One region of the Streptomyces sp. NBC_00691 genome, then DNA from elsewhere that is predicted to be linked to it. Evidence: riboswitches for the same ligand, from Rfam matches in the RefSeq annotation. Region 1 holds a riboswitch; the other holds the start of a gene.

Region 1 (5,181 bases):
AAGTTCAGGCGCATGCCGTGGGTCAGGTGACCGCCGTGCGCCAGGTCAAGGCCCAGGATCGTGTCGCCGGGCTGGGCGATCGCGAAGAGGGCGGCCTGGTTCGCGGAGGCACCGGAGTGCGGCTGGACGTTGGCGTACTCGGCGCCGAACAGGTCCTTGATCCGGTCGATCGCGATCTGCTCGGCCACGTCGACGTGCTCGCAGCCACCGTAGTAGCGGCGGCCCGGGTAGCCCTCGGCGTACTTGTTGGTGAGGACGGAGCCCTGCGCCTCCATGACGGCGACCGGAGCGAAGTTCTCCGAGGCGATCATCTCGAGCGTGGACTGCTGACGGCGGAGCTCGGCGTCGACGGCGGCGGCGACGTCCGGGTCCAGCTCGTGGAGAGGAGTGTTCAGAAGCGACATGAATCGATCCCTAGGGGTCTCGGGTTAGCCGGCGGTGAAGGCGGCGTACTCGTCGGCGGTGAGCAGGTCCTCCGGCTCGCCCGTGAGCCGTACCTTGAACAGCCAGCCACCCTCGAACGGAGCGGTGTTCACGAGGGACGGGTCGTCCACGACGTCCTGGTTGGCCTCGACGATCTCGCCCGTCACCGGGGCGTACAGGTCGCTGACCGACTTGGTGGACTCCAGCTCGCCGCAGGACTCGCCCGCGGTGATCGTGGACCCGACCTCCGGGAGCTGGGCGTAGACGACGTCACCGAGCGCGTTGGCGGCGAACTCCGTGATGCCGACGGTCGCGACGCCGGCCTCGGCGTCCGACAGCCACTCGTGCTCCTTGGTGTAGCGCAGCTGCTGGGGGTTGCTCATGACCTGATTCTCCTGGATCGAGGGAGTACTGATGAACGTGGGTCTTGCGGGGTGAGACGCGAAGTGAGACGGATACGTCACTTCTGGCGCTTGTAGAACGGCAGCGCCACGACCTCGTACGCCTCGTGGGTGCCTCGGATGTCCACACCTACACCCTGGGTGCCGGGCTCGGCGTGCGCCGCGTCCACGTACGCCATGGCGATCGGCTTTCCGAGGGTCGGGGACGGGGCGCCGGAGGTGACCTCGCCGATCACCACGCCGTCCTTGACGACGGAGAAGCCGGCGCGCGGCACCCGGCGGCCCTCGGCGACCAGACCGACGAGCTTGCGCGGCGGGGCGGTCTCGGCACGCTCGGCGGCCTTCTCCAGCGCCTCGCGGCCGACGAAGCGGCCGTCGTTCGTCGTCTTCTCGAACTTCACGACCCGGCCCAGGCCCGCGTCGAAGGGCGTCAGCGCGGTGGTCAGCTCGTGGCCGTACAGCGGCATGCCCGCCTCCAGGCGGAGCGTGTCACGGCAGGACAGGCCGCAGGGGATCAGCCCGACCGGCGCGCCGGCCTCGGTCAGCGCCCGCCAGACGCCCTCGGCGTGCTCGGGCTTCAGGAACAGCTCGAAGCCGTCCTCGCCGGTGTAGCCGGTACGGGCGATCAGCGCGGGTACGCCGGCGACCGTGCCGGGCAGGCCTGCGTAGTACTTCAGACCGTCGAGGTCGGCGTCGGTGATCGCCTTCAGGATGCCGGGGGACTCCGGGCCCTGGACCGCGATCAGGGCGTACGCGTCACGGTCGTCCCGCACCTCGGCGTCGAAGCCGGCCGCGCGCTCCGTCAGCGCGTCCAGGACGATCTGCGCGTTGGAGGCGTTGGCGACGACCATGTACTCCGTCTCGCCGAGGCGGTAGACGATCAGGTCGTCGAGGATGCCGCCGTCCTCCTGGCAGATCATCGTGTAGCGGGCGCGGCCGACGCCCACCGTGGAGATGTTGCCGACCAGGGCGTGGTCGAGGAGCTCGACCGCCCGCGGGCCGGTGACGGTGATCTCGCCCATGTGGGAGAGGTCGAAGAGACCGGCCTTGGTGCGGACGGCGATGTGCTCGTCCCGCTCGCTGCCGTACCGGAGCGGCATGTCCCAGCCGGCGAAGTCGGTCATGGTCGCGCCCAGCGAACGATGCAATGCATCGAGGGCGGTCAGACGGGGGGCAGTGCTCATGGGGTGGCTCCCGGGTCCCAAGGGCGTGATCGGTGACGAAACACATGACGGCGAGGACGTCCTCCCCATCTGTCATGGAACCTGAGAGGTTCACCGAGAGCATCTCGTCGCCGAGAGATCGGTTTGCACCTTGGGTGGGGACACAGGGTGTCCCGCTTTTCAGATCTGCCTCATCCACGCGGTACGGGGCCTGAGAGATTCAAGGGAGGGTCTTGCTCCTTCGGCGTCCGGACACGCCTGGTGTCCGGAACTCTCCCGCGCGGATTCGAGCGGCCGGTATGCGATTGTGTGGCGACTGTGCGCGCCTGGCGCGCACATCATTGCACGCGCGGTCGGCGGGGCACATCGCTTGTGTCCCATTACCGCTTCTTTACACTTTGTGGGCAAGGGTCTTCCCAGGCCCGGCAGGGGGAGAAGCGATGAGGTTCCAGCACACCGGCGCGTACGCGCCGAGTACCGGCATACCGTCCCAGCGAGCCCGTGCCAGGACCCGCGGCCGCGGGCGGATCCTGCGTGACCTGCGCGAGCGCGGCGGCCGCGGCCCCCGCGCCCTCACCTACGCCGCCGGCGACCTGGTGGTCGTCTCCGGGCTGCCCGGCAGCGGCAAGTCCACCCTCATGCGGCGCGCCGCCGAAGGCGCCGGCATCGACTCGCAGGACACCCGGGAGCGCTGGGACGCCCGGATGCCCCGCCTCCTGCCGTACGCCGTCTACCGCCCGCTGGTCCGGATCGCGCACTACGCGGGGCTGCGGCGCGCCCTGCGTTCCGGCGCCGGAGTGGTCGTCCACGACTGCGGCACCCAGTCCTGGGTGCGGGGATGGCTCGCCCGCGAGGCCCGCCGCCGCGGCCGGTCCCTCCATCTGGTCCTGCTCGACGTCGAGCCCGGCACCGCCCGTGAGGGGCAGCGGTCCCGTGGCCGGGGGGTCTCGTCGTACGCCTTCGCCCGGCACCGGCGGGCCGTCGCCCGGCTCGTCGCGGCGGCGGAGTCCGGCCGGCTGCCGCACGGCTGCGCCTCCGCGACCCTGCTCGACCGGGACGCGGCGGACATCCTCCGGAAGATCGGATTCCGCGAGGCGGCCTGACCCGGGCACCCACGACGTACGCGGGGCGGCCCGAGGCGGGTCGCTGTGACGCACGCCCCCTGTCCGGGAGTGCCCGTACACCTTCTTTTGGCCACGGCGGCGCCGGGGCGGCGTTAGGGTGCTGCCGGGGCGGCCGGTACGGCAGGCCGTGCGAGAAGGGGAAACGGGACCGTGGACGTGACGTGGCCGGGCAACGAGCTCGAAGAGGTCCTTGCCGCCTCCCTCGGCAACCCCTCGGCGGGCGCCCGCCTGGTCGAGGTCCTCGGCCGCAGCCGGGTCTGGGTGCCCCTGCCCAACGGCGGTGGACCCGACAGCCCGAATCTGGACCTCGCCACCATGGAGATCGACGGCGCGGCGTACGTCCCCGTTTTCAGCTCCGAGGAGCAGTTCCTCGCCTGCGTCGGCAGCCACATGTCGTTCACCGTCGCCCCGGCCCGTGACTTCGCCCGCGGCCTGCCCCCGCAGCTCGGCATCGCCGTGAACCCGGGCGGCGCCGTCGGCGTCCCGCTGCCCCCGCCGGCCGTCGCCGAGCTCTGCCGCGTCGGCCGCACCCCGCTCGACGGGCCCGCCACCGGCGGCCGCGTCCGGCTCTTCGAGCCCGACTGGCAGGACGACCCCGTCGACTTCCTCGCCGCCGCGTCCGCCGAGTTCGAGGCCACCGGGGTCGTCACCACCGCCCGCCGGGCGCTCGCCAGCGTCGAGGGCACCGAACCCGCCCTCTTCGTCGGCGTCCAGCTCGTCGCCTGGGACGGCGTCGACCGCAACGCGCCGCTGGACGCCCTCGGCCGGGCCCTCGGCCGCGTCGAATGCGCCTGGCCGGTCAACCTCATCCTGCTCGACATGGCACAGGACCCGGTCGGCGACTGGATGCTGGAGCGCGTGCGCCCCTTCTACCAGCGCGCCGCCGTGTGACGGACGGCCTGTTTAAGCTGAACTTCTCGACAGCAGGACAGACGTCGGAACAGACACGGTGACGGAAGAGGGGCGGGACCCAGGGTGAGCGCGTCAGGCACCGCGGCGACCGGACAGGTCGAGCACATGCTGCGCCAGGTGGCACCCGGACGCTACGACGCGTACGAGCAGCTGCTGCACGCCCTCGCCGACGGCGAGCTCTGGATGCTGCTCTGGCACGGTTCGCCCGGCTCGTCCGACGCCCAGTACGGGAACATGGAGGTCGACGGCTTCGGCTACGCGCCCTGCGTCACCTCCGCCCAGGAACTCGCCGCCTCCGGCTGGCACCGCGCCCATGAGCTCGTCACCGGCCGGGAGATCGCCCGCGCCCTCTACCCCGACCGCTGGGGCGTCTGGCTGAATCCGCACGCCCCCGGCGGTGGCGTCGGCATCCCCTGGGCCGACCTGCGCCGGATCGCCACCGGCCTGGACCGGATGCCCGCCGGGCCGCTCCGGGTCACCGAGCCCGCCCTGGAGATCCCGCAGTTCTACGCCCTGCTCACGCAGAACGCGCACCGCACCCCGGCCGTCCGGGCACTGCGACGCGGCTGGGTGCAGCCCGCGCTCGGCTCCCCGTACCTCGCCATCGGCCTCGATCTGTACGACACCTCGCCTGCGGCCGTCGACGCCGTCCGGACGATGATGCGCCAGTCCATCGGATCCGTACCCGAGGGGCTGCCCGTCTCGACGGTCGCCCTCTCGGACGCGTACGACCCGGTGGCCCTCTGGCTGCGGGCGAACGGCCGCCCGTTCTACGACCGCGAGGCGCACGCCGGCCGCGGCGCGGCGCCCGTTCCGGGCTACGGATACCCGCCGCCGGCGCCGTCCGGATACTGAGACGTACCCCTTCTCGCGTTCTGCCCCACGAGCCTCCGGAGTTCGCTCCGGAGGCTTTCGTTCGTCCCTATTAAGGGGCTCGAACGCCCAGTTGAGAGGACATGCCCGATTGGGGGGAAGAGGCCCCGAGATGGTCCGCTCACGTGATCGCGACGTCCGGATAACGGAAGTCGCAGCACCGCATCACGTTTGAGCAAACATTCCTCGTCAGGGCTGGCGGGTGATCACAAGCGCATTGAAGACTCCCCGGAACACCGGGCGTTCGGCTCCTTTCGAGCAGGTGCCCAGCAGGTTGTTCCACCG
Region 2 (5,181 bases), 4.2 Mb from region 1:
GCCGGCCACCGGGAACGACATCGTCGGCGCGTGGAAGCCGTAGTCGATCAGGCGCTTCGCGATGTCGTCGACCGTGACGCCCGTCGCCTTGGACAGCGGACGCAGGTCCACGATGCACTCGTGGGCGACCAGACCGGCCGGGCCGGTGTAGAGCACCGGGAAGTGCGGCTCGAGGCGCTTGGCGATGTAGTTCGCCGCGAGGACGGCGACCTGGGTGGCGCGCTTGAGGCCCTCGCCGCCCATGAGGCGCACGTACGACCACGAGATCGGCAGGATGCCCGCGGAACCCCACGGGGCGGCCGAGATCGGGCCGACGCCGGTCTCCGGGCCCGCGGCGGGCTGGAGCGGGTGGTTCGGCAGGTACGGGGCGAGGTGGGCGCGGACACCGACCGGGCCGACGCCCGGGCCGCCACCGCCGTGCGGGATGCAGAACGTCTTGTGCAGGTTCAGGTGCGAGACGTCGCCGCCGAAGTGACCCGGCTTGGCGAGACCGACGAGCGCGTTGAGGTTGGCACCGTCGACGTACACCTGACCGCCGGCCTCGTGGACCTCGGCGCAGATGTCGGCGACGTGCTCCTCGAAGACGCCGTGCGTCGACGGGTAGGTGATCATCAGCACGGACAGCTCGTCGCGGTACTGCTCGATCTTGGCACGCAGGTCCGTGACGTCGACCTCGCCGTCGTCGGCGGTCTTGACGACGACGACCTTCATGCCGGCCATCACCGCGGAGGCGGCGTTGGTGCCGTGCGCGGAGGACGGGATGAGGCAGACGGTGCGCTGCTCGTCACCATTGGCACGGTGGTACGCACGGACGGCGAGAAGGCCGGCCAGCTCGCCCTGCGAGCCGGCGTTCGGCTGGATCGACACCTTGTCGTAGCCGGTGACCTCGGAGAGGCGCTCCTCCAGCTCGGTGATGAGCGTGAGGTAGCCCTGCGCCTGCTCGACCGGGGCGAAGGGGTGCATCTGACCGAACTCGGGCCAGGTCACCGACTCCATCTCGGTCGTCGCGTTCAGCTTCATCGTGCAGGAGCCGAGCGGGATCATGCCGCGGTCGAGCGCGTAGTCGCGGTCGGCGAGCTTGCGCAGGTAGCGCAGCATCGAGGTCTCGGAGCGGTGCGCGTGGAAGACCGGGTGGGTCATGTACGCGTCGGAGCGCAGCAGCCCGGCGGGCAGCGTGTCCTCGGTGGTGGCGTCCAGGGCCTCGATGTCGGCGGTCACGCCGAAGGCGCCCCACACGGCAGCGAGCTGGGCGCGCCCGGTGGTCTCGTCGCACGACATGGACACGTGGTCCGCGTCGACGCGGAAGAGGTTGACACCGGCCTCACGGGCGGCGGCCACGACCGCGTCGGCCTTGCCGGGCACACGGGCGGTGAGGGTGTCGAAGAAGGCACCCTGGGTGAGCTCCACGCCCCCGGCGGTGAGGCCGGCGGCCAGGATCGCGGCGTACCGGTGGGTGCGGCGCGCGATGCCCTGCAGCCCCTCGGGGCCGTGGTACACGGCGTACATACCGGCCATGACCGCGAGCAGCACCTGAGCGGTACAGATGTTGCTGGTGGCCTTCTCGCGGCGGATGTGCTGCTCGCGGGTCTGGAGGGCCAAGCGGTACGCGCGGTTGCCGTCGGCGTCGACGGAGACACCCACGAGACGGCCGGGCAGGGAGCGGGCGTGCTTGTCCTGGACGGCCATGTAACCGGCGTGGGGACCGCCGAAGCCCATGGGAACGCCGAAACGCTGCGTCGTACCGACGGCGATGTCGGCGCCGAGCTCACCGGGCGAGGTGAGCAGGGTGAGCGCGAGCAGGTCGGCGGCGACGGTGACGATCGCACCGAGCTCGTGAGCGGCGTCGATGAGCGGCTTGATGTCCCGCACGGCACCGGAGGCACCGGGGTACTGGAGGAGCACACCGAAGACACCGCGCTCGGCGACCTCGGCGGGGATGCCTTCGCTCAGGTCGGCGACGACGACCTCGACACCGGTCGGCTCGGCGCGGGTCTCGATGACGGCGATCGTCTGCGGCAGGGCGTCCGCGTCGATGAGGAAGACACCGTTCTTGACCTTGCCGACGCGCCGGGCGAGGGCCATGGCCTCGGCGGCGGCGGTCCCCTCGTCGAGCAGCGAAGCGCCGGAGGTGGGCAGACCGGTCAGGTCGGCGACGACGGTCTGGAAGTTCAGCAGCGCCTCGAGGCGCCCCTGCGAGATCTCCGGCTGGTACGGCGTGTACGCCGTGTACCAGGCGGGGTTCTCCATCACGTTCCGGAGGATCACCGGCGGCGTGAAGGTCCCGTAGTAGCCGAGACCGATCATGGGCGCGAGGACCTGGTTGCGGTCGGCGAGCGTGCGCAGCTCGGCGAGCACCTCGGCCTCCGTGCGCGCGGCCGGCAGGCCCAGCGCCTCGGTGTTCTTGATGACGTCCGGCACCGCGGCGGCCGTGAGCTCGTCGAGGGAGCCGTAACCGACCTGGGCGAGCATCTTGGCGCGCGCCTCGGCGTCGGGCCCGATGTGCCGCTGCTCGAACGGGATGCCCTGTTCGAGTTCGGAGAGCGGAATGCGGTTGGCGGTCATGTACGGAGGCCTCCTGGTCGTCACGACCTGCGAGGGGCACCACGGCGCGGGTACCCGGACGGCCTCCCCCTCTGTCATCTCAACCTGAGAGTTTCACCGGCACGCCTAGGGCACGCCGGCTTTCACCGTCGGTGAGAGCGCATGCCGTGGACACCGCTCTGCTTTCCAGAGTGACCTCGTCCGCGCGGTACAGGGGCCTGAGAGATTCCGGGGAGGATTTGCTCCTTCGGCGCCCTCCGGAAGGTTTCTCCGGGGGACTCTCCCGCACAGGGTCGACAGCCACAGCCAGCCTACCAGCGCGGTTGCGGCTTCCATCGCTCAAGTGGCCGACATCCCAGTTGTGCACTTTCGTAGGGGTGTAGAGCAGTTGCGACCAGTTGGAGGGACCGTGCAGACCGATATCGATCCGCGCAGCCTGATCGGCCGCAAGGCGTACGACCGGAACGGACACAAGATCGGAACCGTGGACGAGGTGTACCTGGACGACGCGACCGGCATCCCGGAATGGGCAGCGGTCCGCACGGGCCTGTTCAGCCGGGACGCCTTCGTCCCGCTCGAACCGAGCGAATTGATCGACAACGGCCTCCACATCCCGTACGAGCGAGCCCTGATCAAGGACGCGCCCGACTTCGGCGTGGGCCGCCATCTCTCCCCGGAACAAGAGCTCCAGCTCTACCGCCACTACAGCCTCGCCCTTCCCCCACCCCCCACGGACACCCCGGACACGGACTTCGGCCACCTGGCAGGCCAGTAACGGCCCACAGCCCCCTCCCCCGGCGGGGGGCAGAGCCCTGCCGGGACCAACGAAGTCCCGCCCCCGGGCGGGCCCATCGGCTCACCCGGCCAGAACCACCCCTCGATCCGGCCCGGCCGCCAGGCCGGGCACACCCCTGACGCCCGGCCGCCACCCCCCTCACCCCCGGTCCACCAACGGCAACGGCTCCCCCGGCTCGAGATCCGGATCGTCCACCGCGAAGGTCCGCACCCGCCCCGGCGCCGACCCCGGCTCCTCGAACCGCACGGTCACGCGTCCGACCCCGCTCCCCTGCACCCACCCCGCGCCGTACACGGCATGCCGCACGTCATGCCCGGGCGTCCAGCGCCGCTCCACGGGCTCAGGCGCCTCAGGCTCGACGGGAGCGGTCACCGCCGGCACGACAGGCACGGAGGACGCGGAGGACACGCCGGCACCCGCCTCGCCCTCCGCGCCCACCACCGAAGCCGCGGCAGCAGCGGCGGCCTCCGCGGCCGCCCCCTCCGCCTGAGCGAACAGATCCTCCTGCGTGTAGTCCGCGAGCCCGCTCACCCCGACCCCCAGCAACCGCACACCCCCGGTCGTGTCCACCGCCTCCAGGAGCCGCCCCGCCGCTTCCCGCACCACCCCCGGGTCGTCCGTGGGCCCCCGGAGCGTCTCGGACCGCGTGAGCGTCGAGAAGTCGAAGCGCCGCACCTTGAGGACGATGGTCCGCCCGGAGTGCCCGGAGGCCCGCAGTCTCCCCACGCACCGCTCCGCGAGCCGTTCGACCTCGACCCTGATCCGCACCCGGTCGTGCAGGTCCACGTCGAACGTGTCCTCGACCGAGACCGACTTGGCGTCCCTCTCGGCCACCACAGGCCGATCGTCGTACCCCTGGGCCATCAGGTACAGAGAGGCCCCGTGCGCCCGTCCCAGGAGCCGTACGAGCTCGTCCTCGCCCGCTTCCGCGAGATCGGACACGGTGGTCATCCCCGCCCGACGGAGGTGCTCCCCCGTCGCCGGCCCGACACCAGGCAGGATCCGCACCGAACGCGGGGCGAGAAGCTCCCGCTCGGTCCCGGGTTCGATCAGCACCAGGCCGTCGGGCTTCGCCTCCTCGGAGGCGATCTTCGCAATCATCTTGGATCCCGCGAGCCCCACGGACCCCGAGAGCCCCGTCGTCGCCAGGATGTCGACCCGCAGCCGCTCACCGGCCGCTCGCGCGCTCGCACTGTCGTCGGCCACGCCCCCGGCCTCCAGGTCGACGAAGGCCTCGTCGAGGCTGAGCGGCTCCACGAGCGGGGAGAGCCGTCCGAGCAGCTCCATGACCTGCTCGCTGATCGACCGGTAGAAGGAGAAGCGGGGCACGAGGTAGGCCGCGTTCGGCGCGAGCCGCCGCGCCTGGCCCATGGGCATGGCCGAGTGGACTCCGAACCGGCGCGCCTCGTACGAGGCGGTGGCGACCACACCCCGGGGCCCGAGACCCCCGACGACCACGGGCTTTCCGCGCAGACTGGGCTTCGACGCCTGCTCGGCGGCGGCGAAGAAGGCATCCATGTCGAGATGCAGGATGGTGGGCGCGGCTCTCACACGTCCGATGCTCCCTCACACCACTGACAACGGGCCCCACCACACCGCACGGCCCGAGCCCCCGACCGGAACACCGCGGCGGACCGAGACGCCTAACCCGACCAGGCACCGCGGCCGGACCGAGGCGCCCCACCGGACGGGCCTCTCAGACCGCCCGGTCCCGCCGCCTGCGCGCCAGCTCGTCCCCCGGGTTGTGCCCCACGAGCGTCTCGCCCGTGTCGACCCGTTCGCCGTGCAGCTGCGAGAGCGCCGCCTCGACGTCCCGCCAGACCACCCCGACGGCGATGCCGAAG

Evidence for each region. A riboswitch is a leader RNA that binds a small molecule or an ion and turns the genes downstream of it on or off. The one in region 1 is predicted to bind glycine.
Region 2: linked by a shared signal. The riboswitch ahead of gcvP (aminomethyl-transferring glycine dehydrogenase) and the one ahead of gcvT (glycine cleavage system aminomethyltransferase GcvT) in region 1 are both predicted to bind glycine.

What each region holds. Positions count from the first base shown of each region.
Region 1 is NZ_CP109007.1:5,622,751-5,627,931, forward strand. It holds gene glyA (serine hydroxymethyltransferase) at 1-404, opposite strand, end outside; gene gcvH (glycine cleavage system protein GcvH) at 429-806, opposite strand; gene gcvT (glycine cleavage system aminomethyltransferase GcvT) at 884-2,008, opposite strand; glycine riboswitch at 2,178-2,276, opposite strand; gene OG392_RS25575 (AAA family ATPase) at 2,428-3,090, shown strand; gene OG392_RS25580 (enhanced serine sensitivity protein SseB) at 3,262-4,002, shown strand; gene OG392_RS25585 (enhanced serine sensitivity protein SseB C-terminal domain-containing protein) at 4,087-4,878, shown strand.
Region 2 is NZ_CP109007.1:1,426,946-1,432,126, forward strand. It holds gene gcvP (aminomethyl-transferring glycine dehydrogenase) at 1-2,562, opposite strand, end outside; glycine riboswitch at 2,738-2,837, opposite strand; gene OG392_RS06335 (PRC-barrel domain-containing protein) at 2,951-3,316, shown strand; gene OG392_RS06340 (DNA polymerase IV) at 3,476-4,888, opposite strand; gene OG392_RS06345 (MerR family transcriptional regulator) at 5,034-5,181, opposite strand, start outside.